4 regions of the Nonomuraea fuscirosea genome follow, and region 3 is predicted to be linked to each of the others. Evidence: riboswitches for the same ligand, from Rfam matches in the RefSeq annotation. Region 3 holds a riboswitch; each other region holds the start of a gene.

Region 1 (4,204 bases), 2.4 Mb from region 3:
GATGATCCTCGCCACCAACCGCTGCCACCACTCCGCCAGCGGAGCCGGAGCGCCGGGCGGCTGGACGCCGACCGGCTGGCCGTAGGGCTGCCCGTAGCCGGGCTGCCCGTACTGCTGCGGCTGACCGTAGCCCTGCTGGCCGTAGGCCTGCTGCTGGTCGTAGCCCTGGCCGTAGCCGGGCTGCGACTGCTGCTGCTGACCGTAGCCCTGCTGACCGTAAGCCTGCTGCTGGTCGTAACCCTGCTGCCCGTACTGGGCCTGCTGGCCGTAGTCGGGCTGGGACTGCTGCTGCTGCCCGTAACCCTGCTGCTGGCCGTAGCCCTGCTGCTGGCCGTACTGGTCCTGGCCGGACTGGGGCTGCTGGCCGTACTGCGGCTGCTGACCCGACTGGGGCTGCTGGCCGTAGCCCTGCTGCCCGTACTGCGCCTGCTGGCCGTAGTCGGGCTGGGACTGCTGCTGCTGTCCATAGCCCTGCTGCTGACCGTACTGGTCCTGCTGGCCGTAGCCGGGCTGCGACTGCTGCTGCTGACCGTACTGCGGCTGCTGACCCGACTGGGGCTGCTGGCCGTAGCCCTGCTGCCCGTACTGCGCCTGCTGGCCGTAGTCGGGCTGGGACTGCTGCTGCTGTCCATAGCCCTGCTGCTGCCCGTAGCCCTGCTGCTGACCGTACTGGTCCTGCTGGCCGTAGCCGGGCTGCGACTGCTGCTGCTGTCCATAACCCTGCTGCTGACCGTGCTGGGGCTGCTGCTGGCCGTATTGCTGTTGCTGGCCGTAGCCCTGCTGGCCGTAGCCGGGCTGGGACTGCTGCTGCTGTCCGTAGCCCTGCTGCTGACCGTACTGGGGCTGCTGCCCGTAGGCGTCGTCCGCCCGGTAGCCGACCACAGTGACGTCGGGATCGGGCTCGCCGGGATGGCGGCCCGAGTTCTGCTGCCCGTAAGGGGTGCCGGGGGCAGAGTTTTCTCCGGAGTCGTCCTGTGGATACGGCGGCTGTCCGGTGCTCACCGTGTCACCTCGCTTCGAGTGCGCATGTGGCACGTGTCAGGACACATGCCTGTGCTGCCCAACGTATCGACATAGGTATCAACAATCACCTTTCCATCTGGTCAAGGTCCGCGTCACCCGATGTCAGATGGAGCAGCATGCGGGTGTTGCCCAGGGTGTTCGGTTTGACGTGTTCCAGGTCGAGGAACTCCGCCACGCCCTCGTCGTAGGAGGCGAGAAGTTCGGCGTACACCTCGGGTGAGACGGGGGTGCCCTGAATCGGGCGAAACCCGAGTCTCGCGAAGAAATCGACCTCAAAAGTTAGACAGAATACACGCCGCAGACCCAGATCCGTCGCCTGCTGTATCAGCGCCGAGACGATCCGGTGGCCGACGCCCATGCCCCGGCACTCGGGATCCACGGCCACGGTGCGGACCTCGGCGAGGTCCTCCCACAGCACGTGGAGCGCGCCACAGCCGACCACCTGCCCGCCCCGCTCGGCGACCCAGAACTCCTGCACGTCTTCGTACAGGGTCACCGTGGCCTTCTCCAGGAGCCGCGAGCCCGCGCCCGCGTAGGTGTCCACCAGCCTCCTGACCGCGCGCACGTCCGGCGTGCGGGCACGCCGGACCACCACCGCGGTCTCGGGCATCGTCAGTTCGGCCACCTGCTCCATGGCTCTCCAGAGTACAGATGTCATTACGGCTCGGCCCTAACTGCCATGTCCCGGCCCATCCTGTTACATGGGCCGGTCATATGGGCGCGCCCCTGGCGCCGGCCCCGCGGGCGCGGCGGAAGCAAGGGCAAAGGGGACATAAAGTCGCTTCTGTACGAGGGGGCACGAGATCACCTTGTGACCCTTCGGTTGTGAAACCTCTACAGACTCGGCAGTTCTGGTTGAGCACGAACCCGGAGTGCATTAGTGTCCTGCGACGATGTCCCCCACGTGTCGCAACGTGAGAGACACGCCCAATTCCCGCGAGGGAAGCCGGGGACCCGCCGGTGACGACCCCCATCGTCACCACTGGGGTGAATCCGAATCGTTCGGTAGGGCTGCTCCGGCCCGAACCCGTCAGCTAACCCGGTAGGCGTCCATGAGAGGAGCTGGTTGGTGAAGCGCACGCACCACGGTGGGGGGAAGACGGCGGGCAAGCACGCCCGCCCTCCGGAACGGTCTCGGCGGCCGCACCGCTTCGGTGTGGTGAGTGTCACGATCGCCGCGTTCCTCATCGCGATCCCCGTCGGTTCCGCGTCCGCCGATCCCAAACCCTCGCTCAAGGAGCTGGCCAAGCGGGTCGAGAAGATGCACACCGAGATCGAGACGCTGAGCGAGCAGTACAACGGCCAGCGGGAGAAGCTCAAGACCGCCAAGAAGGCCGCTGAGGCCGCGAAGAAGACCCTGGCCACCAGTGAGGCCGATCTCGCCGCCAAGCGGGCCAAGGCCGCCATGCTCGCCGAGAACGCCTACATCACGGGCGGCCTGGGCCGGGTGCTGGCCTTCACCACCTCCAAGGACCCCGACACCTTCCTCGACCGCGCCGCCACCACGTACGTGCTGGAGCAGCAGCAGGGCGAGGCGGTCAACGCCGTCACCAAGGCCAGGGCGGCCGCCGAGCGGGCCAGGGCCGGCGCCAAGTCCCGCATCGACGAGGTCGAGCAGCTCGTCGACGAGCTGGGCGGCAAGCGCGACAAGATCACCAAGCTGGTCACCAAGGTCGAGAGCAACCTGTTCAGCCGGGCGCTGGGCGAGGCCGGACGGCCCGGCACCCGCGCCACGCGCGTGGACCTGCCGATCGTCGGCGCCGGCAAGGCGGCCCAGGCCGCCCGCTGGGCGCTCACGCAGCAGCTCAAGCCGTACGTCTGGGGCGCCGAGGGGCCGAGCTCCTACGACTGCTCCGGCCTCGTCATGGCCGCCTACCAGAAGGTGGGCATCTCACTGCCGCACTACACCGGCAGCCAGTGGACGGCGGGCCGGCACGTCACCCGTTCGGAGATGCGCGTCGGCGACCTGGTCTTCTTCTACGGCGACCTGCACCACGTCGGCATCTACCTGGGCGGCGGCATGATGGTGCACGCGCCGCGGACCGGCGACGTGGTGCGCATCGCCTCGCTCGCCAACCGGCCGTTCGCCGGCGCCGTACGCATCGCCGACTGAGCCCGTACCCACGCCCGTACCCGCCGCCGCGGGCGCCCCTCGCCCGTCGCTAGATCAACTGGCGGCGGGCCGCCCAGGCGACCGCCTCGATCGCCGTGGCCACGCCGATGCGGTCGCAGATACCCCGTAATCTTCGGCGTACCGTACGGCCACTGATGTCAAGACGTCTGCCCACCCGGTCGACCGTGACTCCCTTGGCCAGCTCCGCCAGCAACGCAAGGTCGGCATGGCTCAACTCAACGCCTTCCGTGAGCAAATCCATCGGGAGCCCTCCCCCCCAACAGCTGAACTTGGGCCTCTCAAGCGGGCCGAAGTCGCTCCTCGCAGACGGTAAACGCATCCTGGAAAGGTCGTCAAGCATGACAATCCGCGCTCTTGACGAGCGCTATTGACATGATCCGATATATATGACGCACTCGCGATATGTCGCCAATGATCGTCGTACGATGAACGACGTCATCGAGCCTTCCGGCAGGCCGGGATCCGGCAATGACGAACGCGGCGGACGCGCTGGGTTTTGCTCCATTCGACCGCGAATTTCTGCGTGATCCTTATCCCCGTCTCCACGAGACGCGCGCGCGGGCCACGTCGTTCCGCACGCGTGGCGGGATCACTCGCAGCCACCACGCGCGACCCTGGTCCGCGATCCCGGCTCCGGCCGCGGCGCCGCGCCCGTGGAGAACGCAGCCGCAGGTCAGCAGGCCGTGTCCGTCCTGTGGACGGACCCGTCCGACCACACCGGGCTGCCCGCCCCGGCGAGCAGGGCGTTCACTCCCCGCATGTTCCAGCGCCCGCGCCCGCGCGTCGAGACCGCCACCGCCGGCCCGATCGTCGCGCCGCCCGGCGGGAGCGGCCTCATGTCCGCTCCGGCCCGGCCACTTCCGGTCATGGTGATCAGCGAGGGGCCCGAGGCGCCCCAGGAGGACCACGGACGCTGCCGCGGCTGGAGTGAGATCCTGGCGCGCAGCCTTGACCCGATGCTTACAGCGGAGCTCGGATCGGAAACCGGGCAGGCCCAAAGGGAGTTTCGCGACCACTTCCGCGAGCTCGCCGCACTCCGCCGCGAGC
Region 2 (4,204 bases), 770 kb from region 3:
CTGCTGGGGCGGGGGCTGGCGTTCGAGGTGAGCGTGCACCTGTGGCTGTCGCCCGGCGCGCTCGAACGCGGCACGCCCGAGGACGAGAGGTGGCGGCTGCCCGCCTACCGGCGCTACGAGCGGGAGGTGCGGCCGCAGGAGACGGCGGACGTAGTCGTACGGGCCGATCATCCGCGGCGGCCGGCCGTCCTGGTCGAAAACGCGGCCGGAACCTGATCAGCCACCGGGAAGAGCCGTGGTGGCCGCCTCGGAAGGGGAAGGTCGGCGGCCACCCGGCCGTCATCGCGCGGTAGGGCGCTTGCCGTGGTTCGCCTTCTTCTTCTTGCGTGCCTTGCCCTTGCGTGCGCGCCTGGCCATGAGCTCGCCTCCCGGTGATCGAGAACGGGTGATCCGGTACGGGCATGAGTTCCCAACGTCTCTCCCCGCGCTGACCAGCGCAAGTGGTCCCGGCGAACTAACATTCCCCAACAATTCCGTGTCATAATTTGGTGGAATCTGTTGGAAGGAGCGGGCGTGCTCGCACAGCAGCGTCAGCAGGCGATTCTCGAACGCGTGCGCAGCCACGGCGGCGTCCGGGTGGCCGATCTCGTACGCGAGCTCGGCGTCTCCGACATGACGATCCGCCGGGACCTGGAGGTGCTCGCCGAACGCGGGCTCCTGGAGAAGGTGCACGGCGGCGCGACCGCGCTCGGCCCCGGATCGACCGAGGAGCCGGGCTTCACCGCCAAGTCCGCCCGCCAGCAGCAAGAGAAGGAGGCCATCGCGCGGCAGGCGGCGGGCCTCGTCCGGCCCGGCACGGCCGTGGCGCTGTCGGCGGGGACGACCACGTGGGCGCTGGCCCATCATCTGATCGGCGTGCCCGACCTGACCGTGATCACCAATTCGATCCCGGTCGCGGAGGTCTTCCACCGCAACCCGCGCGCCGATCGCACCGTGGTGCTGACCGGCGGGGTGCGTACGCCGTCCGACGCGCTGGTGGGGCCGGTCGCGGTGGCGGCGATCCGGCGGCTGCACGTGGACACGCTCTTCCTCGGCGTGCACGGGATGAGCGTGCGGGCCGGGTTCACCACGCCCAACCTGCTGGAGTCGGAGACCGACAGGGAGCTGGTGACGGCGGCGACCCGGCTGGTCGTCCCGGCCGACCACACGAAGTGGAACACGGTCGGCATCAGCACCATCGCCGAGCTGAGCGAGGCCCACGTGGTCATCAGCGACGCGGGGCTGCCCGAGGACGCACGCACGGACCTGGCCGAACGGGCCGGGCAATTGATCATCGCGGAGGGCTCGCAGTGAAGCGCACCATCACCCACCTGGCCGACGGCCGAGAGCTGATCTACTTCGACCGGCGCGACGACGCCGACAGGAGCGCGATCGACCGGCGGCCGCTCGACCCCCGGCCGGTGGCCTCCGAGTTGCGCTACGACCCGCTGACCGAGGAGTGGATCGCGGTCGCCGGGCACCGGCAGACGCGGACGTTCCTGCCGACCGGCGGCGCGTCCGAGTGCCCGCTGTGCCCGTCGACGGACGAGCGGTCGACGGAGATCCCGTCGTACGACTACGACGTGGTGGTGTTCGAGAACCGCTTCCCCTCTTTCTCCACAAATTTCGGGACTTATCAGGAAGTGGGCGGGCTGAGTGAGGTCCGTCCGGGTGTGGGGAGGTGTGAGGTGGTGTGCTTCACCTCCGACCACTCCTCCTCCTTCTCCCGGCTCTCCGACGCCCAGGTGGAGCTGGTCATGGAGGCGTGGGCCGACCGCACGGCCGAGCTGTCCGGGATCGAGGGCGTGGAGCAGGTCTTCTGTTTCGAGAACCGGGGCGAGGAGATCGGCATCACGCTCGCGCATCCGCACGGCCAGATCTACGCCTACCCGTACGTCACGCCCAAGACCAAGCTGCAACTCGGCGCGGCTGCCCGCCATCGGGGGCCGGGCAACCTCTTCGCCGACGTGCTGGCCGCCGAGCGGGAGGCGGGGACTCGGGTGGTGGCCGCCAACGAGCTGTGGACGGCTTTCGTGCCGGCCGCCGCCCGCTGGCCGTTCGAGGTGCACGTGTATCCGCACCGGCAGGTGCCCGATCTGGCGGCGCTCACGGAGGAGGAGCGGGCGGCGTTCGCCCCCCTCTACACCTCGGTGCTGCGGGCCTTCGACGGGCTGTTCGGCGTGGTGATGCCGTACATCTCGGCCTGGCACCAGGCGCCCGTACGCCAGGACAGGGAGCTGGCGTACCTGCACCTGGAGCTGTTCAGCATCCGGCGGGCGCCGAACAAGCTGAAGTTCCTGGCCGGCTCGGAGTCGGCGATGGGCGCCTTCGTCAACGACGTGCTGCCGGAGGAGGCGGCGCTCATGCTTCGGTCACAGGTAGATCACTAATTGATTTCTGCTTAAGGTCGCATGACTCGTGATCTACCACTAATATCCCCATAAGCACCGGCCACAACAGCCGTAGCTTGCCTAATCCCGGGCGCGTGGCCCGGGAGCCGGGGACCCGAAACCGCACCTGGGGTGAATCCGCTTCGGTGGTAGGGCGCACTCCCATGCCCGAACCCGTCAGCTAACCCGGCCGGCAGAGGGAGAGGAACACCTACGTGGCGGCTTCGTCCCCCGCGACTCTTGCCATCGGTCTGATCACCGCCGCCGCCGTCGCCGTCATGCCGGCGATGCCGGCGTCCGCGGCCCCCAAACCCTCGGAGGCGAAGCTCCGGGCGCAGCTCAAACAGCTCAACACCAAGGTCGACAAGCTCATCGAGAAGTACAATCTCAAGCGCGTCGAGCTGGCCAAGGCCCAGCAGGCCGCCGAGGCGGCCAAGGCCAGGGTGGCCGCCGCCGAGCAGACGCTGGTCACGGCCCAGCAGCGGGTCGCCGAGATCGCCCGCCTGCGCTACCAGAACGCCGATCCGTCGCTGCCCGTCTTCCTGACCCCCGAGAACGGCAGCAGCGCCGCCATGCTCGAACAGCTGACGGCCGAGCAGCAGGCGATCGTGCAGAGCGTGGCCAAGGCCAAGGACGACAAAGTGAAGGCGAGCAAGGAGGCCGCCGCGCTGGCGACCAAGATCAAGACCGACGCGGCCGCGGTGGACGAGCAGCGCGACGACGCCGAGGACCTCATCGACGACATCGAGGACAAGCTCAAGGACCTGGTGCCGTTCGGGTCGGGCCGCAACTCCGACGGCTCGTGGGCGCCCCAGTTGCCGTCCGGCGCCGAGCACATCACCCCGCGTACCCAGCTGATGAAGGAGCAGGTGGCGAAGAACTTCGCGCTGCCGTTCTCCGTCGGCTGCTTCCGCGCGGGCTCCAGCGGCGAGCACCCACTGGGCCGGGCCTGCGACTTCATGATGAGCACGGGCGGCTCGATGCCGTCGGCCGCCAACAACGCCCTCGGCGACCGGCTCGCGGACTGGGCGCTGGCGAACAAGGGCAAGCTGGGCGTCAAGTACGTGATCTGGAAGCAGCGGATCAACCAGGGATCGGGCTGGCGCACAATGTCCGACCGCGGCAGCATCACCGAGAACCACTACGACCACGTGCACATCTCGATGAACTGAAAAGGGGACGAATAGCATCTGATGAGCTATTCGCGCTCTTGAAGAAGGCGTTTTAGCCGGTCGTCGGTCTGCAGGGTGACGCACTCCAACGGGTCTCAGTGGAGGGTGCCGCACACCTGGTGCTCGTGGACGGTGTCGTGGTGCCGTTGCACCCGCAGGACGCGGTGTTCACCGGGATGCTGACGGAGTGGGAGCGGCAGCAGCGGGCGCGGCTGCCGGCGGCCTCGACGATCAAGACGCGGGTGGATCTGGTGCGGCGGTTCGCGGCATTCACGGCAAAGGTAACCTGCTCCGACTGCGGCGAGCCGGCGCCGCCCGTCGTGGTTCCGGACGGCCGCAGCGACACCAACCGCGTCCTCTGCTCCCGGTGCTATGCACGTCCTCGTCGCCCCTGCGGGGTCTGCGGACGATCCCGCCGTGTCGCGCTGAAAGCCACTGACATCAGCCCTGACATCTGCCCTGCGTGCTATCAGGCACCCGAGGTGTCCTGCGCGATCTGTGGTCGGCGCGACCGTGGTCGGCACACCGGCATCGGTGATGTTCCGGCGCGCTTCGGTTGCATGCTCGCCGTCCGCGTGGACACCCTGCTCACGGGGCCTGACGGGAGCATCGCAGGGACACTGATGCCGCTGCGCGAGGCCATTCTCGCGACGAACAACGCCC
Region 3 (4,204 bases):
GGCGGAGGTGAGCTTGGTGATCTCCGCGGCGAAGGCGGGCCAGAGCTCGCGCGGCAGGTCGTGCCCCATGCCGGGGTAGGTCACCAGCCGCGCTCCCGGGACGGCCGCCGCCGTCGCCCGGCCGCCGGCCACGGGCACGAGCGGGTCGGCCTCGCCGTGCAGCACCAGCGTCGGCACGCGGACCCCCTTCAGCCCCTCCGTACGATCGCCCGAGGCCATGATGGCGGCGAACTGCCTGGCCGTGCCCGCCGGGTCGAAGCTGCGGTCGAAGGCGCGCCCGGCCAGCTCGACGATCCGCTCGCGGTCCAGCTCGTAGCCCGGCGAGCCGATCACCGCCCACCGCTCCACCGCCTGCTCCAGCGCCGTCTCGCGGTCGGCGGGCGGCCGGCCCATGAGCGCCGAGGAGGCCGCCTCCGTGGGCGGGGCGACGGACGGATTGGGGGTCGACATGATCGAGGTCAGGGTCAGCACCCGCCCGGGATGGCGGATGGTCAGCGCCTGGGCGATCATCCCGCCCATCGAGGCCCCCACCACGTGGGCGGACGGCCAGCCGAGCACGTCCATGAGGGCCGCGGCGTCGTCGGCCAGGTCGTCCAGCAGGTAGGGGGCGGGGGCTCCCGCCGCGGGCACGCCCGCGTCGTGGAAGTGGGTGGACAGCCCCACGTCGCGGTTGTCGTACCTGACGACGTGGTGCCCCTGCTCCGCGAGGAGCTCACAGAGCCCTTCGTCCCATTGGATCATTTGGGCGCCCAGGCCCATGATGAGGAGCAGGGGCCGGCCCTGCGGTGAGCCGAAGCTCTCGTAGGCGATGTCGATGCCGTTCGCGGCTGCGCGGTTGGTCACGGAGACCAGAATGACATTCTGGTCCTGACTCCGCAAAGGTGGGCGTCCGGGTCAGTTCTGCGGCGGGGTGGCCGGGTTGCGGTCACGCTCGCCCCACGCGCCGGTCGAGAAGGGGACCGGGTAATTCTTCTTGCCCATGCCGTCGCCCCACTTGGTGATGACGTAGTCGATCTCGATGTGTCCCTGGCCGCCGACGCCGTCCACGCCCAGCGTGCTGGAGTTGAACCGGCCGCCGGTCAGCTCGGCGAAGGTCTTGGCGTCGAGGTCGAGCATGATGCCGCGGTTGGAGGGCTCGCCGGGGCCGCGGTCGCCCACGAAGAAGGGCATCTTCTTGCCCTTGTACATCACGTACCCCTCGGTCAGGAGGGGCCAGCTGGGGCTGGCGGCCAGCCCTTTCTGCATGGGCTTTCCACTGGCGGGCAGGCCGGTGTCGCCGGCGCGGCCGGAGGCGTCGTCCCAGAAGTACGAGGCCGTGGTGGAGCCCTTGAGCAGGACCTTCTCGTCCGTGCCGGTCTCGGCGTGAGCGGCCGGGCCGGCGATGGTCAGCGTACCGATGGCGATTGCGGTGAGGAGGGTGAGGGAACGCAGGCCAGAACGGGCAGACATGAAAAGGTAAACCCTTCGCGAGGGGACAGGGAGTTGCGCCCATGGGGGAATGGCACGTAGCGGGGAAAATCACCTGACGTCGCTACGCGGGGCGCAAATTGACGAGCCTTGGGAGAAGGGGGCCGCTCTAGTAGGCGGCCGGCATGCGGTCCGGGGGTACGACGCGCTGCTGCATGGGGTGATTCGTCCTCTCCATCACACCTACCGGGTTAGCTGACGGGTTCGGGCGTGGAGATGCCCTACCGGCGTGGTGGCCGGATTCACCCCATGAGGTGGGTCCCCGGTTCCCTGGGTTCGGGATTCGGCGCCAGTCGGCTGTCCCTGTGGGTAAGGACTAGGTCACCGGCTGGTAATGGCCGTTACTCTAACTATGCAAACGGACATACGCAAACGTTCCATCACAAACCGGTCGAAAGATCTACCTTCGTCAGGGAATGAAGAAGGGGGCACGGGCATGCCGTACCCCCTCGGATTTTTCGCCTCAGCCGCCGCTCTTGCGCCTGAACGATCTCTTACTCGCAGCCGGACCGTGCGCCCCGTGGATCTTCGAAGGGTCGACGCCCCTGCCACCCGCGCCCGCGCCCGCAGCCTGGTTGCGCTTGCGCTCCAGTGCCTCACGGAACTTGCGCTTCATCTCGTCCTCGGGAGTTTCGCTGACTTCCGGCTCCGGTGTATCCGCCATGAGGACCTCCAAGGTGTTGGGGACAGTCACAGCTTCGCATGACACCGCTTACGACGCGAAACCGGCCTCGACCTTGCCTTGTGGCACAGAAGGCGGCCGCAGCCGCCGGTTGGGCAGCGCCACCAGCGCCACCAGCGCGATCACGGCCCCCGCGATCCCGAGCGCGGGGACGACCAGCGCGGCCGCCGAGGCGTGGGCCGCGGCCGCCCCGTGGAGGGGAGCGCTCGCGGCGACCTCCGAGGTGTAGAGGGTGCCGCCGACGGCCAGCGCCACGGAGCCGCCGATCTGGCGGAAGAAGGTGAGGTTGGCCGAGGCCGTGCCCAGCTGACCCGGGTCGACCGACTGCTGCGCGGCCACGGTCAGGCCCGACAACATCGGGCCCATCCCGAGCCCCAGCGGCAGCATCCACAGGGCCAGCGCCAGGCCGCCGCTGTCCACACTCAGGTTCAGGCAGAGCAGCGCCCCGGCCGCCAGCAGGAACGGCGCGGCGACCAGCCACGGCTTGTACCGGCCCGTCCTGGACATGAGCGCGCCCATGAGCACGCTGCCCAGCACCATCGCCAGCGTCAGCGGGTAGATCCGCAGGCCCGACTCGGTGGCGCTGAACCGCAGCGCCTCCTGGAAGTAGCGGGGCAGGAAGACGACGCCGGCGTACATGCAGAAGGCCGTGAAGAAGGAGGTCACCATGACCAGCGTGTACGTCCGGTTCGCGAACAGGCCCATGGGCATGATCGGATCGGCCGCCCGCCGTTCCACCAGCACGAACACCACCAGCGACGCCAGCGCGAACCCGATCGGCCCGGCCACGGCGGTGTCGGTCCACGTGTGGCCGTCCATGCCCTTCTCCGTCAGCCCGAGCAGGAGCGCGCTGATGGCCACGGTGAAGACCGCGATGCCCGCGTAGTCGGGACGCCCGCCGCCGGTCCCCCGCCGGTTCGGCAGCCGCAGCACGACGACGGCGATCAGCGCGAGCCCCAGCGGCACGTTCACGTAGAAGGCCCAGCGCCAGCTCGCCTGGTCGGTGAACAGCCCGCCGAGGAACGGCCCCGCCAGGAACGTCAGCCCCATCACGCCGCCGAGCGCCCCCTGCACGCGGCCGCCGTTGCCGCTGCTCGGCGGGAACATCTCCATCACCAGCGCGATCGACAGCGGCAGCAGCGCGCCGGCCCCCAGCCCCTGCAACACGCGGAACGCGATGAGCTGCCCCATGTCCTGCGCCGCCCCGCACAGCGCCGAGCCCGCCACGAAGACCACCATGCCGATCAGCAGCAGCGGCTTCCTGCCGTGCTGGTCGGAGAGCCTGCCGTAGAGCGGCACCGTGACCGTGGACGTCAGCAGGTAGGCGGTCACGACCCAGGTGTAGAGCGTGCTGCCGCCGAGCTCCGTGGTGATGCGCGGCAGCGCCGTGCCCACGATCGTCTGGTCCAGCATCGCCAGGAACATCCCGCCGAGCGCGGCGAGGAGGACGAGCCCGTCCGGCTTCGTGTCAGTATTCACATGTGAAGAGTGATATGTAAGAGCTTACATGTCAAGCCGTCGCTATGCTGGCGGTCATGTCCCTACGGATCGCGCTGCTCGGGCTGCTGTCGGCCGTCGGCCCGGCGAGCGGTTACGACCTCACCAAGAAGTTCGAGCTCTCGCTCAACCACGTCTGGCAGGCCGGGCACACCCAGATCTATCCGGAGCTGGTCAAGATGGCCGCCGACGGGCTCGTGCGGGCCGAGGCGGAGGGCGCGCGAGGGCGCAAGACGTACACGGTCACCGAGGAGGGGCGGCGTCAGCTGCGCGGATGGATGGTCGAGCACGTGCCGGCGTCCACGATCCGCAGCGAGATCGCGTTGCAGGCGTTCCTGCTGCCGCTGCTGGAGCGGGACGAGGCGATCGAGGTAATCGAACGCATCAGGGCGGGCTTCGCGGAACGGCTGGCGTCGCTGGACTGCAAACCGGCCGGGGTCTTCGGCCAGTACGCGCTCAACCTGGGGATCGCGCAGGCCAGGGCCGGCCTCGAATGGGCCGACGAAACCCTCACCGCCCTCCGCCGCCCCTGATCTCCGGCGGCTTCGCGGCCTCAGG
Region 4 (4,204 bases), 5.9 Mb from region 3:
CCGAGGGCTCGGAGCGCGAGGAGGTGGTGGCCCGGCTGCGCGAGCAGCTGGCCACGCAGAAGAGCGCCGCCAAGGAGGAGGCCGACCGGCTGCGCGAGCAGATCAGGGCGGCCCGCGCGGAGAACTCCGACCTGCGCCGCAAGCTGCACGACGCCCGCGAGCGCGCGAAGGGCGCGGTGCGCCGAGCCGAGGAGATGGAGCAGGCCGCCGAGGAGGCCAGGCACGCCGCCACCGCCGCCGGCAGCGCGGGCGAGTCCGAGCTGCGCCGGCTGCGCGAGCGGCTGGCCGACGTGGAGAAGCAGCTCGAAGCCTCACGCCGGGCCGCCCGCGAGGGCAGGAGCATCGAGGACGCCCGCGTACGGGTGCTGCTCGACGCGCTGCAGGACGCCTCGGCCGGGCTGCGCCGCGAGCTGGCCCTGCCCACCACGATCAGCCGGCCGGCCGACTCTGTCGCCGCGGTCACCGGCGAGCGCCCCGGTGTGCGCGGCGTCCCCGCGCGGGCCCTGGCCGACGATGACCCGCAGCTGCTCGACCAGCTGCTGGCCCTGCCCCAGGTGCACCTGATCATCGACGGCTACAACGTCACCAAAACCGGCTACGGCACCCTCACCCTGGCCGACCAGCGCAACCGGCTCATGACCGGGCTCGGCGGGCTGGTGGCGCAGACCAGGGTCGAGGTGACCGTGGTGTTCGACGGGGCGGAGCTGAACGCCCCCGTGCAGGTGACGGCCCCTCGCGGGGTGCGGGTGCTGTTCAGCGCGCCGGGGGAGATCGCCGACGACCTCATCCGCCAGCTCGTCCGCGCCGAACCGCCGGGCCGGGCCATGGCCGTGGTGTCGTCGGACCGCGAAGTCGCCGAGTCTGTCAGGCGGATGGGCGCCAGACCCGTTCCGTCAGGTTTGCTGCTGCGCAGGCTCGGTCGCGCCTAAGTTACGAAATGGCGGTTTTGGTGAACCACACCCGCCACTTCTGTACTATTTCGCCCCAGATATAATCCCTGGGAGGCGACACAGTGAGGTTTGGCCGGGTGCCGGTGGCCACGGGTCTCGCGTTCGGGCTGATGCTGATCCCCATGGGGGCGGCCACAGCTGACCCCAAGCCCACGCTCGCGCAGGCGAAGGCCAAGCTCGACAAGCTCAACGACAAGGCCGACAAGGTCGTCGACCGCTACAACACGGCGACCGAGCGCTACAAGAAGGCCAGGTCCACGTACGGCGAGCTGAACACGAGCTACAAGCGCAAGCTCGCGACGGTCGCGGACCTGCGGGCGGAGGTCGTCGGCATGGCGGTCTCCAGTTACCAGGCCGGCAACGACGTCACCTCATGGCCCGGTATCTTCGGCTCTCCCGACCCGCAGGACATGCTCGCCGGGCTGGCCCTGGCCGGGCAGGTCTCGCAGGAGAAGGCCGAGAAGTTGGCGGCCTTCGACCGGGAGAACCGGGGCCTGAAGGTCGAGCGCGGCAAGGCGCAGAAGGCGCTGCAGGACGCCGACAAGGAACGCGACGCGGTCGAGAAAGAACGCTCGGAGATCCTGAAGCTGATCAAGGATCAGAAGAAACTGCTGGAGAAGCTGGGCGCCTACAATCCGGGCAACCCCAACAGCGTGGGCCTCAAGTACACCGGCCCCGCCTCGGGCAGCGCGGCGGCGGCCCTGCGGTTCGCGTTCGCGCAGGTGGGCAAGCCCTACCGGTTCGGCGGCACGGGCCCGGGCGCGTACGACTGCTCAGGGCTGACCCAGGCGGCCTGGCGGGCGGCCGGGGTCTCGCTGCCCCGGACGACGTGGCAGCAGTGGTCGTGGGGCGCCAGCCGCAAGGTGGACATCAAGTCGCTGCAGCCCGGTGACCTCATCTTCAGCGCGGGGCTGGGGCACGTCAGCATGTACGCGGGCAACGGGCAGATCGTGCACGCGCCGCAGACGGGCGACGTCGTCAAGGTGGTCAAGCTCTCGGCGTACGGCAGCACCCTGGTGGGGGCCGTCCGCCCGTAACGCTGGTTTCCGGTCCCGCCGTCTCGCCGTTCGCGGCTTCCGGCGGGACCTTTTTTCTGCCTTCCGTTACTATGGATCATCGTTTCAACGACGGCTTCGTGCAGTGAAAGTCTTTCTTGATCTGCTGCGATGCCTACGGTTCCTGCCGTACATATGCGGATATTTCCCGTGCTCTCCCGCAAGGCGGTCACAAGCCTCGGGAGCGCTCCCAGGTGGAGAACGCATGATTTAGGCGTGAAATCTGTGACATAAGCGACAATTGGGACCTGACAATCTTGTGTTCGCGCAAGTGTGAGCAGGGTCACATTTCCATAACAGAACCTGGTGTTCCAGCAGGGGTTTCGAATCTGACAAGGTCCTCTGTCTGATCTTTACAGCCAGGCTCACGCTTTGCCGATCCTTGAACTTTGCGCGTAGCTTCTGGCGTCGTCGCGGTGCACAAGCCATGGCGCCGCGAACCCGCATCGGTCCCCTCCCGATGTGAGACAGATAGAGATCCGCCGGTCGTCCCCCGATATCCCCATGTTCATCGGGGCTTCGACCTGCCGAATCCGTGCAGCCAGGAGGCACGGAGCCGGGGACCCAGCGATCCCACGTTTCCCCAGGGATCAGGGGTGAATCGGCGCGCGTATCGCGCCGTAGGGCGACTTCCAGGCCCGAATCCGTCAGCTAACCCGGTAGGCGTTCGTGGAAGACACAAGGAGAAATCCTGTCCAGCTCCCTGCAGAACCCCCGTCTGTCCCGCCTTGCCCTGAGTGGCGTAGCGCTCACCATGACCGTGACGGCCGGAGGTGCCATCCTCCATGCCCCAACGGCTCAGGCGGAGACGACGAGCGAATCGACCGTCACGACGGTGAAAGCGGAAACCACCGCTAAGACCTCGAAGAAGGTCACGGCCGCCCAGCGAAGGGCAGCCAAGGTCGCTCGGCAGCAAGCGAAGGCCCGCAAGGCCGTCGCCGTGGCCAAGAACCAGATCGGTGACCCGTATCGGTACGGAGCCACAGGTCCTGGTTCGTTTGACTGCTCCGGTCTCGTCCAGTTCGCCTGGAAACGAGCCGGGGTGAAGCTCCCGCGGGTGGCGAGCAGCCAGTTCGCCCGCATCAGGAACAAGATCTCCTGGCGGCACCTGAAGCCCGGTGATCTCATGTTCTTCAGCGGGCTCGGTCACGTCGGCATGTACGTCGGCAAGGGCAAGATGATCCACTCGCCTCGGACAGGCGAACGGGTGCGCATCGACAAGCTGGGCGGTTGGCGCAGGTCGTCATTCGTCGGCGCGGTCCGTCCCGGCATGTGAAGAAGCCCCGCCCGGATCCACGGAGACTTTCCCGGACCCGGACGGGGCTCTCGCACGTCCAGACCATCCCCACGGAGCCACCCCGCTGGGCTCCCCACCCGCCCGGAGCCACTCCACAGGGCTCCCCACTCGTCCGGAGCCACCCCGTCGGGCTCCCCGCCCGTCCGGGGTCACCCCACGGCACGCCGGCATCCGGAACGCCGGTGCGGCCCGGCCGGGATGAAGCCCGTGCGGGTCCGGCTACGATCGGGCTTCGTGTCCGAGCAGGTGAGCCGACGAGCCGTGGTGGCCGGCCTGCTGCTCCTCGCCTCCGGCGGCGCGCCGCTCCCCGACTCCCCGATCCTTCCCCCGGAGGCCCGCGACCTCTGGCCGGGCCGCGACACGGTGATCCGCCGCGGACGGCACGCCACGATCGTGGGCCACGGCAGTGGTGACGACGGCCGCGACGGCAGCGATGGCGGCGGGCTGGAGGAGATGGCGGCTCGGGCCGACAGGGCCGGGCTCAGAGTGGGCCTGGTGCTCGGCAGACCCGTGCGCCCGCTGGTGATCGTGCCGGAATCCGCCCAGGAGGCCGCCCGCCTGGCGCGCGTGGCCCGGGCCGACGGGCTGGCCGCGCTGGCCGACGGCGGGCGCGTGATCATCGTTCCCGAGCTCTTCGCCACCCTCACCCCCACGGGTAAGGACGTGGTGCTCGCCCATGAGCTCACCCACGTCGTGGCGGGCACGGACGGCCTCCCCGTCTGGCTGTACGAAGGGTTCGCCGACTACGTGGGCTACCGCGACGCCGGGCTGCCCGTGATGACCGTCGCCGCAGAACTCGCCGCCGAGGTACGGGCCGGACGCCTGCCGGACGCACTGCCAGGCCCCGCTGACTTCGCGATGGACGATCGGGACCCGGCGCGGCCGGCGCGGGCGTACCAGGA

What was found. Region 3 has a riboswitch for cyclic di-AMP ahead of OIE67_RS02130 (hypothetical protein). Riboswitches for the same ligand answer to the same signal wherever they lie in the genome.
Region 1: it holds a riboswitch for cyclic di-AMP, as region 3 does, so the genes downstream of both, OIE67_RS45990 (C40 family peptidase) here and OIE67_RS02130 (hypothetical protein) in region 3, are expected to answer to the same signal.
Region 2: it holds a riboswitch for cyclic di-AMP, as region 3 does, so the genes downstream of both, OIE67_RS05505 (coiled-coil domain-containing protein) here and OIE67_RS02130 (hypothetical protein) in region 3, are expected to answer to the same signal.
Region 4: it holds a riboswitch for cyclic di-AMP, as region 3 does, so the genes downstream of both, OIE67_RS28895 (C40 family peptidase) here and OIE67_RS02130 (hypothetical protein) in region 3, are expected to answer to the same signal.

The regions. Positions count from the first base shown of each region.
Region 1 is NZ_CP109074.1:10,017,853-10,022,056, forward strand. It holds gene OIE67_RS45980 (RDD family protein) at 1-1,002, opposite strand, end outside; gene OIE67_RS45985 (amino-acid N-acetyltransferase) at 1,088-1,657, opposite strand; cyclic di-AMP (ydaO/yuaA leader) riboswitch at 1,938-2,087, shown strand; gene OIE67_RS45990 (C40 family peptidase) at 2,093-3,136, shown strand; gene OIE67_RS45995 (LuxR C-terminal-related transcriptional regulator) at 3,186-3,398, opposite strand; gene OIE67_RS46000 (hypothetical protein) at 3,831-3,995, opposite strand.
Region 2 is NZ_CP109074.1:1,226,399-1,230,602, reverse strand. It holds gene OIE67_RS05520 (nucleoside/nucleotide kinase family protein) at 1-216, shown strand, start outside; gene OIE67_RS55360 (50S ribosomal protein bL37) at 280-357, opposite strand; gene OIE67_RS05515 (DeoR/GlpR family DNA-binding transcription regulator) at 514-1,293, shown strand; gene galT (galactose-1-phosphate uridylyltransferase) at 1,290-2,369, shown strand; cyclic di-AMP (ydaO/yuaA leader) riboswitch at 2,438-2,579, shown strand; gene OIE67_RS05505 (coiled-coil domain-containing protein) at 2,585-3,541, shown strand.
Region 3 is NZ_CP109074.1:458,200-462,403, reverse strand. It holds gene OIE67_RS02135 (alpha/beta fold hydrolase) at 1-843, opposite strand, end outside; gene OIE67_RS02130 (hypothetical protein) at 895-1,449, opposite strand; cyclic di-AMP (ydaO/yuaA leader) riboswitch at 1,633-1,766, opposite strand; gene OIE67_RS02125 (DUF5302 domain-containing protein) at 1,931-2,131, opposite strand; gene OIE67_RS02120 (MDR family MFS transporter) at 2,180-3,628, opposite strand; gene OIE67_RS02115 (PadR family transcriptional regulator) at 3,685-4,179, shown strand.
Region 4 is NZ_CP109074.1:6,331,068-6,335,271, reverse strand. It holds gene OIE67_RS28905 (NYN domain-containing protein) at 1-929, shown strand, start outside; gene OIE67_RS28900 (C40 family peptidase) at 1,013-1,987, shown strand; cyclic di-AMP (ydaO/yuaA leader) riboswitch at 2,521-2,686, shown strand; gene OIE67_RS28895 (C40 family peptidase) at 2,760-3,281, shown strand; gene OIE67_RS28890 (gluzincin family metallopeptidase) at 3,537-4,204, shown strand, end outside.